DNA from 2 places in the Amycolatopsis sp. MJM2582 genome. Region 1 is predicted to be linked to the other one. Evidence: riboswitches for the same ligand, from Rfam matches in the RefSeq annotation. Region 1 holds a riboswitch; the other holds the start of a gene.
The links. A riboswitch is a leader RNA that binds a small molecule or an ion and turns the genes downstream of it on or off. The one in region 1 is predicted to bind glycine.
Positions count from the first base shown of each region.

Region 2: it holds a riboswitch for glycine, as region 1 does, so the genes downstream of both, gcvP (aminomethyl-transferring glycine dehydrogenase) here and gcvP (aminomethyl-transferring glycine dehydrogenase) in region 1, are expected to answer to the same signal.

Region 1 is NZ_JPLW01000003.1:1,079,097-1,084,892, forward strand. Features, by position in the region: gene ED92_RS23885 (gamma-glutamyl-gamma-aminobutyrate hydrolase family protein) at 1-57, shown strand, start outside; gene ED92_RS23890 (aldehyde dehydrogenase) at 54-1,418, shown strand; gene ED92_RS23895 (3-oxoacyl-ACP reductase) at 1,421-2,188, shown strand; glycine riboswitch at 2,529-2,622, shown strand; gene gcvP (aminomethyl-transferring glycine dehydrogenase) at 2,765-5,596, shown strand; gene gcvT (glycine cleavage system aminomethyltransferase GcvT) at 5,605-5,796, shown strand, end outside.
Region 2 is NZ_JPLW01000002.1:563,490-569,285, forward strand. Features, by position in the region: gene garA (glycogen accumulation regulator GarA) at 79-546, shown strand; gene ED92_RS12850 (MerR family transcriptional regulator) at 543-1,304, shown strand; gene ED92_RS12855 (bifunctional nuclease family protein) at 1,525-1,998, shown strand; gene ED92_RS12860 (TetR/AcrR family transcriptional regulator) at 2,077-2,721, opposite strand; gene ED92_RS12865 (MerR family transcriptional regulator) at 2,989-3,570, shown strand; glycine riboswitch at 3,617-3,718, shown strand; gene gcvP (aminomethyl-transferring glycine dehydrogenase) at 3,890-5,796, shown strand, end outside.

The DNA.
Region 1 (5,796 bases):
CCCGACGACATCAGGCTTTTCGAAGCGCTGGTGAAAGCTGCGAAGGAGCGCGAATGACCACGTTCGAGGTGATCAACCCCGCCACCGAAGAGGTGGTGAGGTCGGTCGAGCTGACCTCGGCCGAGGAGACCGACGCGGCGATCGCCCGCGCGCACGCGGCGTTCCCCGCCTGGCGCGCGGTGGCCCCCGCCGACCGGGCGCGGCTGCTGCGCCGGTTCGCCGACGCCGTCGACGCCGACATCGAGAACCTCGCCGCGCTGGAGGTCGCCAACGCCGGCCACACGATCGGCAACGCGCGCTGGGAGGCGGGCAACGTCCGCGACGTGCTGACGTACTACTCGGCATCGCCCGAACGGCTGAGCGGCAAGCAGATCCCGGTGCCCGGCGGTGTGAACATGACGTTCCACGAGCCACTGGGCGTGGTCGGGGTGATCGTGCCGTGGAACTTCCCGATGCCCATCGCGGGCTGGGGATTCGCGCCGGCGCTCGCCGCCGGGAACACCGTCGTGCTGAAACCCGCCGAGCTCACCCCGCTCACCGCGATCCGCCTCGGCGAACTCGCCCGCGAGGCGGGGATCCCCGAAGACGTCTTCCAGGTGCTCCCCGGCAAGGGATCCGTGGTGGGGCAGCGCTTCGTGGACCATCCGGCGGTGCGGAAGGTGGTGTTCACCGGCTCCACCGAGGTCGGCAAGCAGATCATGGCGGGCTGTGCCGCGCAGGTGAAGCGGGTGACGCTGGAGCTCGGCGGCAAGAACGCGAACATCGTGTTCGCCGATGCCGACCTGGAGAAGGCCGCCGCCACCGCGCCGTACGGCGTCTTCGACAACGCCGGGCAGGACTGCTGCGCGCGGTCGCTGATCCTGGTGCAGTCGAGCGTGTACGAGAAGTTCATGGAGCTGCTGGAACCCGCGGTGAACGGCGTCGTCGTCGGGGATCCGCGGCTGGAGGTCACCGAGATGGGCCCGCTGATCTCGGCGGGGCATCACGCGAAGGTGTCGTCCTATGTGGACGATTCCGCGCCGGTCGCCTTCCGGGGCAACGCGCCCGTCGGTCCCGGGTACTGGTTCGCGCCGACCGTCGTCACGCCGCCGGACCTGCGGCATCCGCTCGCGTCCGAGGAGATCTTCGGCCCGGTCGTCGCCGTGGTCCCGTTCGACGGCGAGGCGGACGCGGTGACCATGGCCAACCGGACCGAGTACGGGCTGTCCGGCTCGATCTGGACCCGCGACGTCGGCCGCGCCTTCCGCGTCGCACGCGGTGTCGAGGCCGGGAACCTGTCGGTCAACTCGCATTCGTCCGTCCGGTACTGGACGCCGTTCGGCGGGTTCAAACAGTCCGGGCTGGGCCGTGAGCTGGGGCCGGACGCCGTCGACGCCTTCACCGAGACCAAAAACGTCTTCATCAGCACGGAGGAATAGGAATGGTTCAGCGTTTCGAAGGCCGCGTCGCCGTCATCACCGGCGGCAGCAGCGGGATCGGCCTCGCCACCGCGCGGCGGCTGGCGAGCGAAGGCGCGAAGGTCGTCATCGGCGACATCTCCGCCGAGGCGGGCAAGGCCGCGGCCGACGAGGTCGGTGGCCTGTTCGTGCAGGCCGACGTCACCGACGCCGAGCAGGTCGAGGCCCTGTTCCAGACCACTGTGGACACCTTCGGCTCGGTCGACGTCGCGTTCAACAACGCCGGTATCTCCCCGCCCGAGGACGACTCGATCCTCACCACGGGTATCGACGCGTGGGAGAAGGTGCAGAAGGTCAACCTGACGTCGGTGTACCTGTGCTGCAAGGCGGTCCTGCCGCATATGCAGCGGCAGGGGAAGGGCTCGATCATCAACACGGCGTCGTTCGTCGCGGTGATGGGCGCGGCGACGTCGCAGATCTCGTACACCGCGTCCAAGGGCGGGGTGCTGGCGATGAGCCGGGAACTGGGTGTGCAGTTCGCGCGGGAGAACATCCGGGTGAACGCGCTGTGCCCGGGTCCGGTGAACACGCCGCTGCTCAAGGAACTGTTCGCGAAGGACCCCGAGCGGGCCGCGCGGCGGCTGGTGCACGTGCCGGTCGGGCGGTTCGCGGAGCCGGAGGAGATCGCGGGCGCGGTGGCGTTCCTGGCGAGCGACGACGCCTCGTTCATCACGGCTTCGCAGTTCCTGGTGGACGGGGGCATCTCGGGCGCCTACGTCACGCCGCTCTGACCCCCGCCCGCGTTTAGTCCTCTAAATGCGGTGCTCCTCGGGCTCCTCTGTCCGTGAAGGCCTCCTTCCCTACTCTCAAGGTAGGGAAGGAGGCCTTCACGGACTCGGGGCCGGCCGTCGCGCTCGGTCCTGGGGGCCGAAGGACGCGTTCCCCTCATTTCATGCCGTGAAGGGGTCCTTCACCCCAGGCCCAGCTGTGCCCGGCCCGCATTTAGTCCTCTGAATGCGGGCCGGAACTCGCGTGATCAGAGCCGGAACTCGCAAGTGACGTCGTCGGTGGGAAGTAGACGCGCGCTGAACAGGCCAGGTACGGTGTGCGCACAACTGCAGATCGGGCCGTCGAGCTGGAGCGGGAGAGCCCCCATGAACGTGGTGGGGCACCGAAGGAGCAAACTCCCCGGAATCTCTCAGGTACCCACTACCGCTTCACGCGAGGCCACTCTGGAAAGCAGGCGCGCAAGTGCGCCTCACCCAAGGTGAAAGCCACCCTCATCGGTGGTGAAACTCTCAGGTGCCATGACAGAGGGGGAGTTCCCAGCGCACCGGTCTATCCGGCGCCTGACCCAAGGAGCTCCCTTGACCAGTACGTCCTTCGACGACCGGCACATCGGCCCCTCGGAGTCCGAGCAGGCCAAGATGCTCGCCGAGGTCGGCTTCGGCAGTCTCGATGCCCTGGTGCAGGCCGCGGTGCCGTCCGCGATCCGCGTCACCCGCGACCTCGACCTTCCCCCCGCCGCGTCCGAAGAGGACGCCATCGCCGAGCTTCGCGCGCTCGCCGCGCTCAACAAGCCGATGACGCAGATGATCGGCCTCGGCTTCCACGACACGGTCACCCCGGCGGTCATCCGCCGCAACGTGCTGGAGAACCCGGCCTGGTACACGGCGTACACGCCGTATCAGCCGGAGATCTCGCAGGGCCGTCTCGAAGCCCTCCTCAACTTCCAGACCATGGTCTCCGAGCTGGCCGGTCTCGCCACCGCGAACGCCTCCCTGCTCGACGAGTCCACCGCCGTCGCCGAGGCCGTCATGCTGATGCGCCGCGCGTCGAAGGCGAAGTCGAACAAGGTCGTCCTCGACGCCGAGTGCCTGCCGCAGACCATCGCCGTCGTCCGCACCCGCGCCGAGGCCATGGGCGTCGAGGTCGAGGTCCGCGACCTGCTCACCGGCCTGCCGGAGGAGTTCTTCGGCGTCGTCGTCCAGTACCCGGGCGCTTCCGGCGTGCTGCGCGGCGCGGGCTTCTACTCCGCCATCTCCGAGACCGCGAAGGCCGCCGGCGCGCTGTACACCGTCGCCGCCGACCTGCTCGCCCTCACCCTGATCACCGCGCCGGGTGAGTTCGGCGCCGACATCGCCGCCGGTTCCACCCAGCGCTTCGGTGTCCCGCTCGGCTACGGCGGCCCGCACGCCGGGTACATGGCCGTCCGCGCCGGGCTCGAGCGCTCGCTGCCGGGTCGCCTGGTCGGCGTGTCGGTCGACGCCGACGGCAACCCCGCGTACCGCCTCGCCCTGCAGACCCGCGAGCAGCACATCCGCCGCGAGAAGGCCACCTCCAACATCTGTACCGCGCAGGTCCTGCCCGCCGTGCTCGCCGCGATGTACGCGGTCTACCACGGTCCGGACGGCCTCAAGCGCATCGCGACCCGCGTCCACGAACTCGCCGCCGGACTGGCGGGAGCCCTCCGTGAGGGTGGCGTCGAGGTCGTCCACGAGGGCTTCTTCGACACCGTCCTCGCCCGCATGCCCGGCCAGGCCGAAGCGGTCGTCGCGGTCGCGCGCGAGAACGGGATCAACCTCGGCCCGGTCGACGCCGACCACGTCCGCATCGCGGTCGACGAGGTCACCACGCCCGCGATCATCGCCAAGGTGCTCAACGCGTTCGGGATCGAAAACCCGGCCGGAAGCGCCCAGGCCCTGCCCGCGGGCCTCGGCCGCCAGAGCGAGTACCTCACCCACGAGGTCTTCCACTCGCACCGCTCCGAGACCGCGATGCTGCGTTACCTGCGGAGCCTTTCGGACCTCGACTACGCGCTCGACCGCGGCATGATCCCGCTCGGCTCCTGCACGATGAAGCTCAACGCCACCACCGAGATGGAGCCGATCAGCTGGCGCGAGTTCGCAGGGATCCACCCGTTCGCGCCCGCCGACCAGGCCGAGGGCTACCACACCCTGGTCGAGCAGCTGTCCGGCTGGCTCGCCGAGGTCACCGGCTACGACAAGGTGTCGCTGCAGCCGAACGCGGGCAGCCAGGGCGAGCTCGCCGGTCTGCTCGCGATCCGCGCGTACCACCACGCCAACGGCCAGACCGAACGCGAGGTCTGCCTGATCCCGTCGTCCGCGCACGGCACGAACGCCGCCTCCGCGGTGATGGCCGGGATGCGCGTCGTCGTGGTCAAGTGCACCGACGAGGGCAACGTCGACCTCGAAGACCTGCGGGCCAAGGTCGAGGCCAACCGCGACACGCTGTCCGCGATCATGGTCACGTACCCGTCCACGCACGGCGTGTACGAGAACGGCATCGACGAGCTGGCCAAGATCGTCCACGACGCGGGCGGCCAGGTCTACGTCGACGGCGCGAACCTCAACGCGCTGCTCGGGCTCGCGAAGCCGGGTGAGTTCGGTGGCGACGTCTCGCACCTGAACCTGCACAAGACCTTCTGCATCCCGCACGGTGGCGGCGGCCCCGGCGTCGGCCCGGTCGCGGTGCGCGCGCACCTCGCGCCGTACCTGCCGAACCACCCGCTGCTGGAGAAGGCCGGACCCGAGACCGGTGTCGGCCCGATCAGCGCCGCCCCGTACGGCTCGGCGTCGATCCTGCCGATCTCGTGGGCGTACGTCCGCATGATGGGCGCGGGCGGGCTCACCGCCGCGACGCAGGTCGCCGTGCTCGCCGCGAACTACGTGGCCAAACGCCTCAACCAGCACTACCCGGTGCTCTACACCGGCCAGGACGGCCTGGTCGCGCACGAGTGCATCCTCGACCTGCGCGGGCTCACCAAGGAGACCGGCGTCAGCGTCGACGACGTCGCGAAGCGCCTGATCGACTACGGTTTCCACGCCCCGACCATGTCGTTCCCGGTCGCGGGCACGCTGATGGTCGAGCCGACCGAATCCGAGGACCTCGGCGAGATCGACCGCTTCATCGCGGCGATGATCGCCATCCGCGCGGAGATCGACGCCGTCGCGCAGGGCAAATGGGCCGCGGACAACAGCCCGCTGCGCAACGCCCCGCACACCGCCGAGACCCTCGTCGGCGACTGGGACCTGCCCTACGACCGCGAACTGGCGGTGTACCCCGCCGGAGTGAACCGCAAGTCCAAGTACTGGCCTCCGGTGCGCCGCATCGACGGTGCGCGCGGGGACCGTAACCTCGTCTGCTCCTGCCCGCCGCTCAACGCCTACGAGAACTGAGGCACTTGATGTCGAAAGAGACGTCCCTGCACGGAGTCCACAAAGGACTGGGTGCGCTGTTCACCGATTTCGCGGGCTGGTCGATGCCGATCCGCTATTCCAGCGAACTGGCGGAGCACAAGGCGGTCCGCGAGGCCGCCGGTCTGTTCGACCTGTCGCATATGGCCGAGATCGAGGTGACCGGCCCGCAGGCCGCCGAC
Region 2 (5,796 bases), on a different contig from region 1:
AGATTCGATCAGGCACGGTACGTTTGACCTCCACACGTTCTTGAGTAGTGGCAACACACATGCGTTAGGAGAGCTCAGGTGAGCACGAACGACGGGCCCGGCGTTCCCCCGGAGCAGTCTCCGGAGCGGACTTCTGTCTTCCGGGCCGACTTCCTGGCCGACGTCGAAGGCACTGAGGCTCCTCCGGCTGCCGAGGCCCCCGTCCAGGGTGTGGACGCGCTGCCCGCGGGTTCCGCGCTGCTGGTCGTCAAGCGGGGCCCGAACGCGGGGTCGCGCTTCCTGCTGGACCGCGACACCACCAGTGCGGGACGGCACCCGGACAGCGACATCTTCCTCGACGACGTCACGGTCTCCCGGCGGCACGCCGAGTTCCGGCGTGAGGGCGGCGAGTTCGTCGTCATCGACGTCGGCAGCCTCAACGGCACCTACGTCAACCGCGAGCCGGTCGACCAGGCCGTCCTCGCCGGTGGCGACGAGGTGCAGATCGGCAAGTTCCGCCTGGTCTTCCTGACCGGCCCGGGTTCCGGGGGCCAGGGGGCACGGTGACGGCGGCCGGGCGGCCTGATCGGGATGCTTCGCAGCGCGATGGGTTGAGCATCGGGGCCGTGCTGGCACAGCTGCGCGGCGACTTCCCCGATGTCACCATCTCCAAGATCCGGTTCCTCGAGGCGGAGGGTCTGGTCCAGCCGGGCCGGACCCCGTCGGGGTACCGGCAGTTCGCTCCGGCGGACGTGGAGCGGTTGCGGTTCGTCCTGTCCGCCCAGCGGGATCACTACCTGCCGCTGAAGGTCATCAAGGAACAGCTGGACGCGGCGGATCGGGGCGCCGCGCCGGAAGCGGCGATGCCGAGGCTGCCGCGGAAACTCGTTTCACTCGACGCCCCCGGGGAGAACGGCGGACTGCCGTCCCCCGGGGACTTCGAGACCGAACGCGAGATCAGGCTGACCGAGGAAGATCTGCTCCGCCAGGCCGGCATCGACGCCGCCACCCTGGCTGAGCTGCGGCAATACGGTCTCGTGCGCCCAGGTGCGGCGGGGTTCTTCGACCCCGACGCGGTCCTCGTGGCGAAGACCGTGAAAGCGATGACCGAATTCGGTATCGAGCCGAGACATCTGCGTGCCTTCCGGGCCGCGGCCGACCGCGAGGTCGGCCTGCTGGAGCAGATCGTGACCCCGGTGTATCGGCATCGTGACGAGGACGCCCAGGCGAGGGGTGACGAAGTCGTCCGGGAGCTCGCCGCCTTGACCGTGGCGTTGCACACGCTCTTGGTGAAGGCCGGAATACGGGCTGTCACGGGCGGTTGAACGGTTCCAGGTGACCGGGAGCCGTTGTGAGGCCACTTGTCAATGCCTGAATGTTCGGCATCCAATGCCGTACCGTGAGAGTCGGGTTTGCCACGGGCGAACCGAGAATGTCGGAGACAGCGAGCACAGCGCTCGGAAGACGGGTAGCGTCGGGACTACCGTCGCTTGGTCGTCGAGACAAGCGTTGCAGCCCGTGCGCACGAGAGGGAGGCGAAGCCCGATGAGCGAGATGCGCGTCGTCGGCGTGCGGGTGGAGCTGCCCGCGAATCAGCCGATCTTGTTGCTGCGGGAAACCGAAGGCGAGCGTTACCTGCCGATCTGGATCGGCTCGGTGGAGGCCACCGCCATCGCCTTGGAGCAGCAGGGAGTCCGCCCGGCCCGTCCGCTGACCCATGACCTGCTCAAGGAGGTCATCGGCGCACTGGGCCGTGAGCTGGAACAGGTCGTCATCACCGACCTGAAGGAAGGCACGTTCTTCGCGGAACTGGTCTTCGACGGGGACATCCGGGTTTCGGCGCGGCCGAGCGATTCGGTGGCGCTGGCGCTGCGGGTGGGGGTGCCCATCCACGCCGTCGACGCGGTGCTGGAGGAGGCGGGCCTCATCATCCCCGACGAGCAGGAGGACGAGGTCGAGAAGTTCCGCGAGTTCCTCGACTCGGTCTCGCCGGAGGACTTCCGCGGCGCGGACACCTGATCCCGAGAACTCGATCGAAGGGGCGGCGCCTGGTGGTGCCGCCCCTTCTTCGTAGGCGTTTGGTCCTCTGAATGCGGATCAGGCGGCGGTCGCCTTGAGGAACAGGTCCGCCAGCTCCCGGCCGTACCGCTCCAGGTCCAGCTTCGGATCCGCCGCGAACTTCGCCGCGACGCCGTCGATGGCCTGCGCGATCGACAGCGCCATCACGTCCGCCGCGAAGTCGCCGAAAGCGCCTTCCTGCTGGCCCTGGCGGAGCTGACGTTCGAGCCGTCCGGTCCGGAACTCCTCGACGAGCGGTGCCGACATGAACCAGCCCTCGGCGTCCGAGCCGCTCGAAGCCATCTCGACCATGACCCGCACCAGTTCCGGGTACGAGCCGAGGAAGGCGATCTCCGCCTCGATGTAGCCGCGCAGCAGCCCGGCACGGTCGGTCGTGCCCTCGATGCGCTCCTCGAGGAACTTGTCCTTCATCCCGGTCGCGGTGGTGACCACGGCCTGCATCAGGCCGGCCTTGTTGGTGAAGTGGTAGGAGATGATCCGGGTGCTGGACAGCCCGGCCCGCTCCTTGATCTTCGCGAACGACGTCTTGTGGTAGCCGAAGTCGGCGATCGTCGCGATCGCGGCCCCGACGATCTGGGCCCGCCGGGCCGCCTCGGTGACCGAGAGCCCCAGCTCCGCCTGAACCTCTTGCAGGGCACTTTGGGTAGAGGGATTTACTTGCATGAGTAAAAATTAACACGGCTGAGTAAATCCGGCAAGCGTACGGCCGAACGGGGGACTGTCCTCGACAAGCCTCAAGAAGAGCTTGAGGCCGACCGCGCGTCGCGTTGACCGGTTTGCCGGACGCGCTTACCGTCAATGAAGGTGAATCGCCAAGGTGTGATTCGGATGTCTGGGGCATTCGTCTTGACGAGGAACTCCGGTGCGGACTCCCGTGGGTCCGCGCGGCTTTGTTCGCCGGCCGCCAGGTCGGGCGAGGGGAGGCATGGCGTGGTCGAGGCTGGTAGCCCTCAAGAGCCGCTCGTTCCGGTCGCTGACGGCGAGCAGGGCGAGCTGTTCCCCGACTCTTCCCTCCCGGACGAACTCGTCGGCTACCGCGGCCCGGCCGCCTGCCAGATCGCCGGGATCACCTACCGGCAGCTCGACTACTGGGCCCGCACGAAGCTGGTCGCGCCGAGCATCCGCACGGCGCACGGTTCCGGTTCGCAGCGGCTCTACTCGTTCAAGGACATCCTCGTCCTGAAGGTGGTCAAGCGGCTGCTGGACACCGGTGTCTCCCTGCAGAACATCCGCGTCGCCGTCGATCATCTGCGCCTGCGTGGCGTCCGTGACCTCGCCAAGGTCACCCTGTTCTCGGACGGCACCACCGTCTACGAGTGCACCTCGCCCGAGGAGATCGTCGATTTACTCCAGGGCGGGCAGGGCGTCTTCGGCATCGCGGTCAGCGGCGCGATGCAGGAGATCAGCGGCACCATCCACGAGTTCCCGGCCGAGCGGGCCGACGGCGGCGTGATCGAAACGGTCACGCCGGACGAGCTCACGCAGCGCCGCAACGCCCGTCGCACCGGCTGATCATGAGGCCGCGCGAGCGGCAGGGTAGGCTCACTTCCGCGGTCGACGAATCCGCGCGGGAGAGACCGAGTCGATAACCGTTGAGCTCGGCGCCGAAGGAGCAAGTCCTCCCCGGAACCTCTCAGGCACCCTGGACCGCGCGGAAGAGACGCCTCTGGAAAGTGGTTCGCCAGGTCACAGCCTGGCGGCCCCGCCGACGGTGCAAGCCCGGCTCAACACTCGGGCGAAACTCTCAGGCGCCCCCTCGGGGGTACGGACAGAGTGGGGAGGGCCAGGACAATCCGTCCCGGCCCCACCCCCGCGTCTTGGGAGGTCCCCGATGAAGCCTGTTTCACTGGCCGCTCTCGAATCCGGAACCCCCTTCGCGGACCGGCACATCGGTCCCGGCGCCGAAGAGCTCGCGCGCATCCTCGACGTCGTCGGCGTCGCCTCCCTCGAAGAGCTCGCCGAGCGGGCCGTCCCCGCGTCGCTGAGGGAGTCCGCGACGCCGCCGGATCTGCCGCCTCCCGCCACCGAGACCGGCGCGCTCGCCGAGCTCCGCGCACTGGCCGCGCGCAACCGGCCGATGGTCCAGATGATTGGCCTCGGCTACCACGACACCGTGACCCCGCCGGTGATCCGCCGCAACGTGCTGGAGAGCCCGGCCTGGTACACCGCGTACACGCCGTATCAGCCGGAGATCTCGCAAGGCCGCCTCGAAGCGCTGCTCAACTTCCAGACCATGGTCGCCGATCTGACCGGGCTGCCGATCGCGAACGCGTCCATGCTGGACGAGGCGACCGCCGCGGCCGAGGCGATGACGCTGGTCCGCCGGGCGGGCAAGGCGAAATCGAGCCGGTTCGTGGTCGACGAGGACACCCTTCCCCAGACGATCGAGGTGCTGCGCACCCGCGCCGAACCGCTCGGCATCGACCTGGTGACCGCGGACCTGTCCCAGGGCATCACCGGGCTCGGGCTCGGCGGCGACTTCTTCGGCGTGCTGCTGTCGTACCCGGGCGCGTCGGGGGTCGTCCGCGAATGGGACCACACGATCTCCGAGGTCAAGGCGCTCGGCGCCGCCGTGGTGATGGCCGCGGATCCGCTCGCGCTGACCCTGCTGCGGTCGCCCGGTGAACTCGGCGCCGACGTCGCCATCGGGTCGACGCAGCGGTTCGGGGTCCCGATGGGCTTCGGCGGACCGCACGCGGCGTACCTCGCCGTCCGGCAGGGGCTCGAACGGCAGCTGCCCGGACGGCTGGTCGGGGTGTCGAAGGACGCCGACGGCGCCCCCGCGTACCGGCTCGCGCTGCAGACCCGCGAACAGCACATCCGCCGCGAAAAGGCGACGAGCAACATCTGCACCGCCCAGGTGCTCCTGGCGGTCATCGCGTCGATGTACGCGGTGTACCACGGTCCCGAAGGGCTGCGCGCCATCGCGAACCGCGCGCACCGGATGGCCACGGTGCTCGCGGCGGGCCTCGCCGAAAGCGGTGTCGACGTCGTGCACTGCGAATTCTTCGACACCGTCACGGTTTCCGTCCCGGGCCGCGCGGCGGGGATCGTCGGCACGGCGCGGGAACTCGGCGTCAACCTGAGGCTCGTGGACTCCGACCACGTCGCCGTCGCCTGCGACGAGACGACCACCCGTGAGCATCTTTCCCTGGTGTGGAAGGCGTTCGGCGTCGCGGTGTCCGATGTGGACTCGCTCGACGCGGACACCGCGGACGGCTTCCCGCCGGATCTGCGCCGCACCAGCGACTACCTGACCCATCCGGTCTTCCACGCGCACCGCTCGGAAACGGCGCTGCTCCGGTACCTGAGGGCGTTGTCCGACAAGGACGTCGCGCTCGACCGGAGCATGATCCCGCTGGGCTCCTGCACGATGAAGCTCAACGCCACGGCCGAGATGGAGCCGATCACCTGGCCCGAGTTCGCCGGTCTGCATCCGTTCGCGCCCGCCGAGGACGCTGCCGGCCTGCTCACCGTCGTGAAGGATCTGGAGCGCTGGCTCGCCGGCATCACCGGCTACGACGCGGTCTCCCTGCAGCCGAACGCCGGAAGCCAGGGCGAGTTCGCCGGACTGCTGGCCATCCGCGCGTACCACCGCGAACGCGGGAACGCCGCGCGTGACGTCTGCCTGATCCCGTCCAGTGCGCACGGGACGAACGCCGCCAGCGCGGTCATGGCCGGGATGCGGGTGGTCGTCGTGAAATGCGACGACGAGGGCAACATCGACCTCGGTCATCT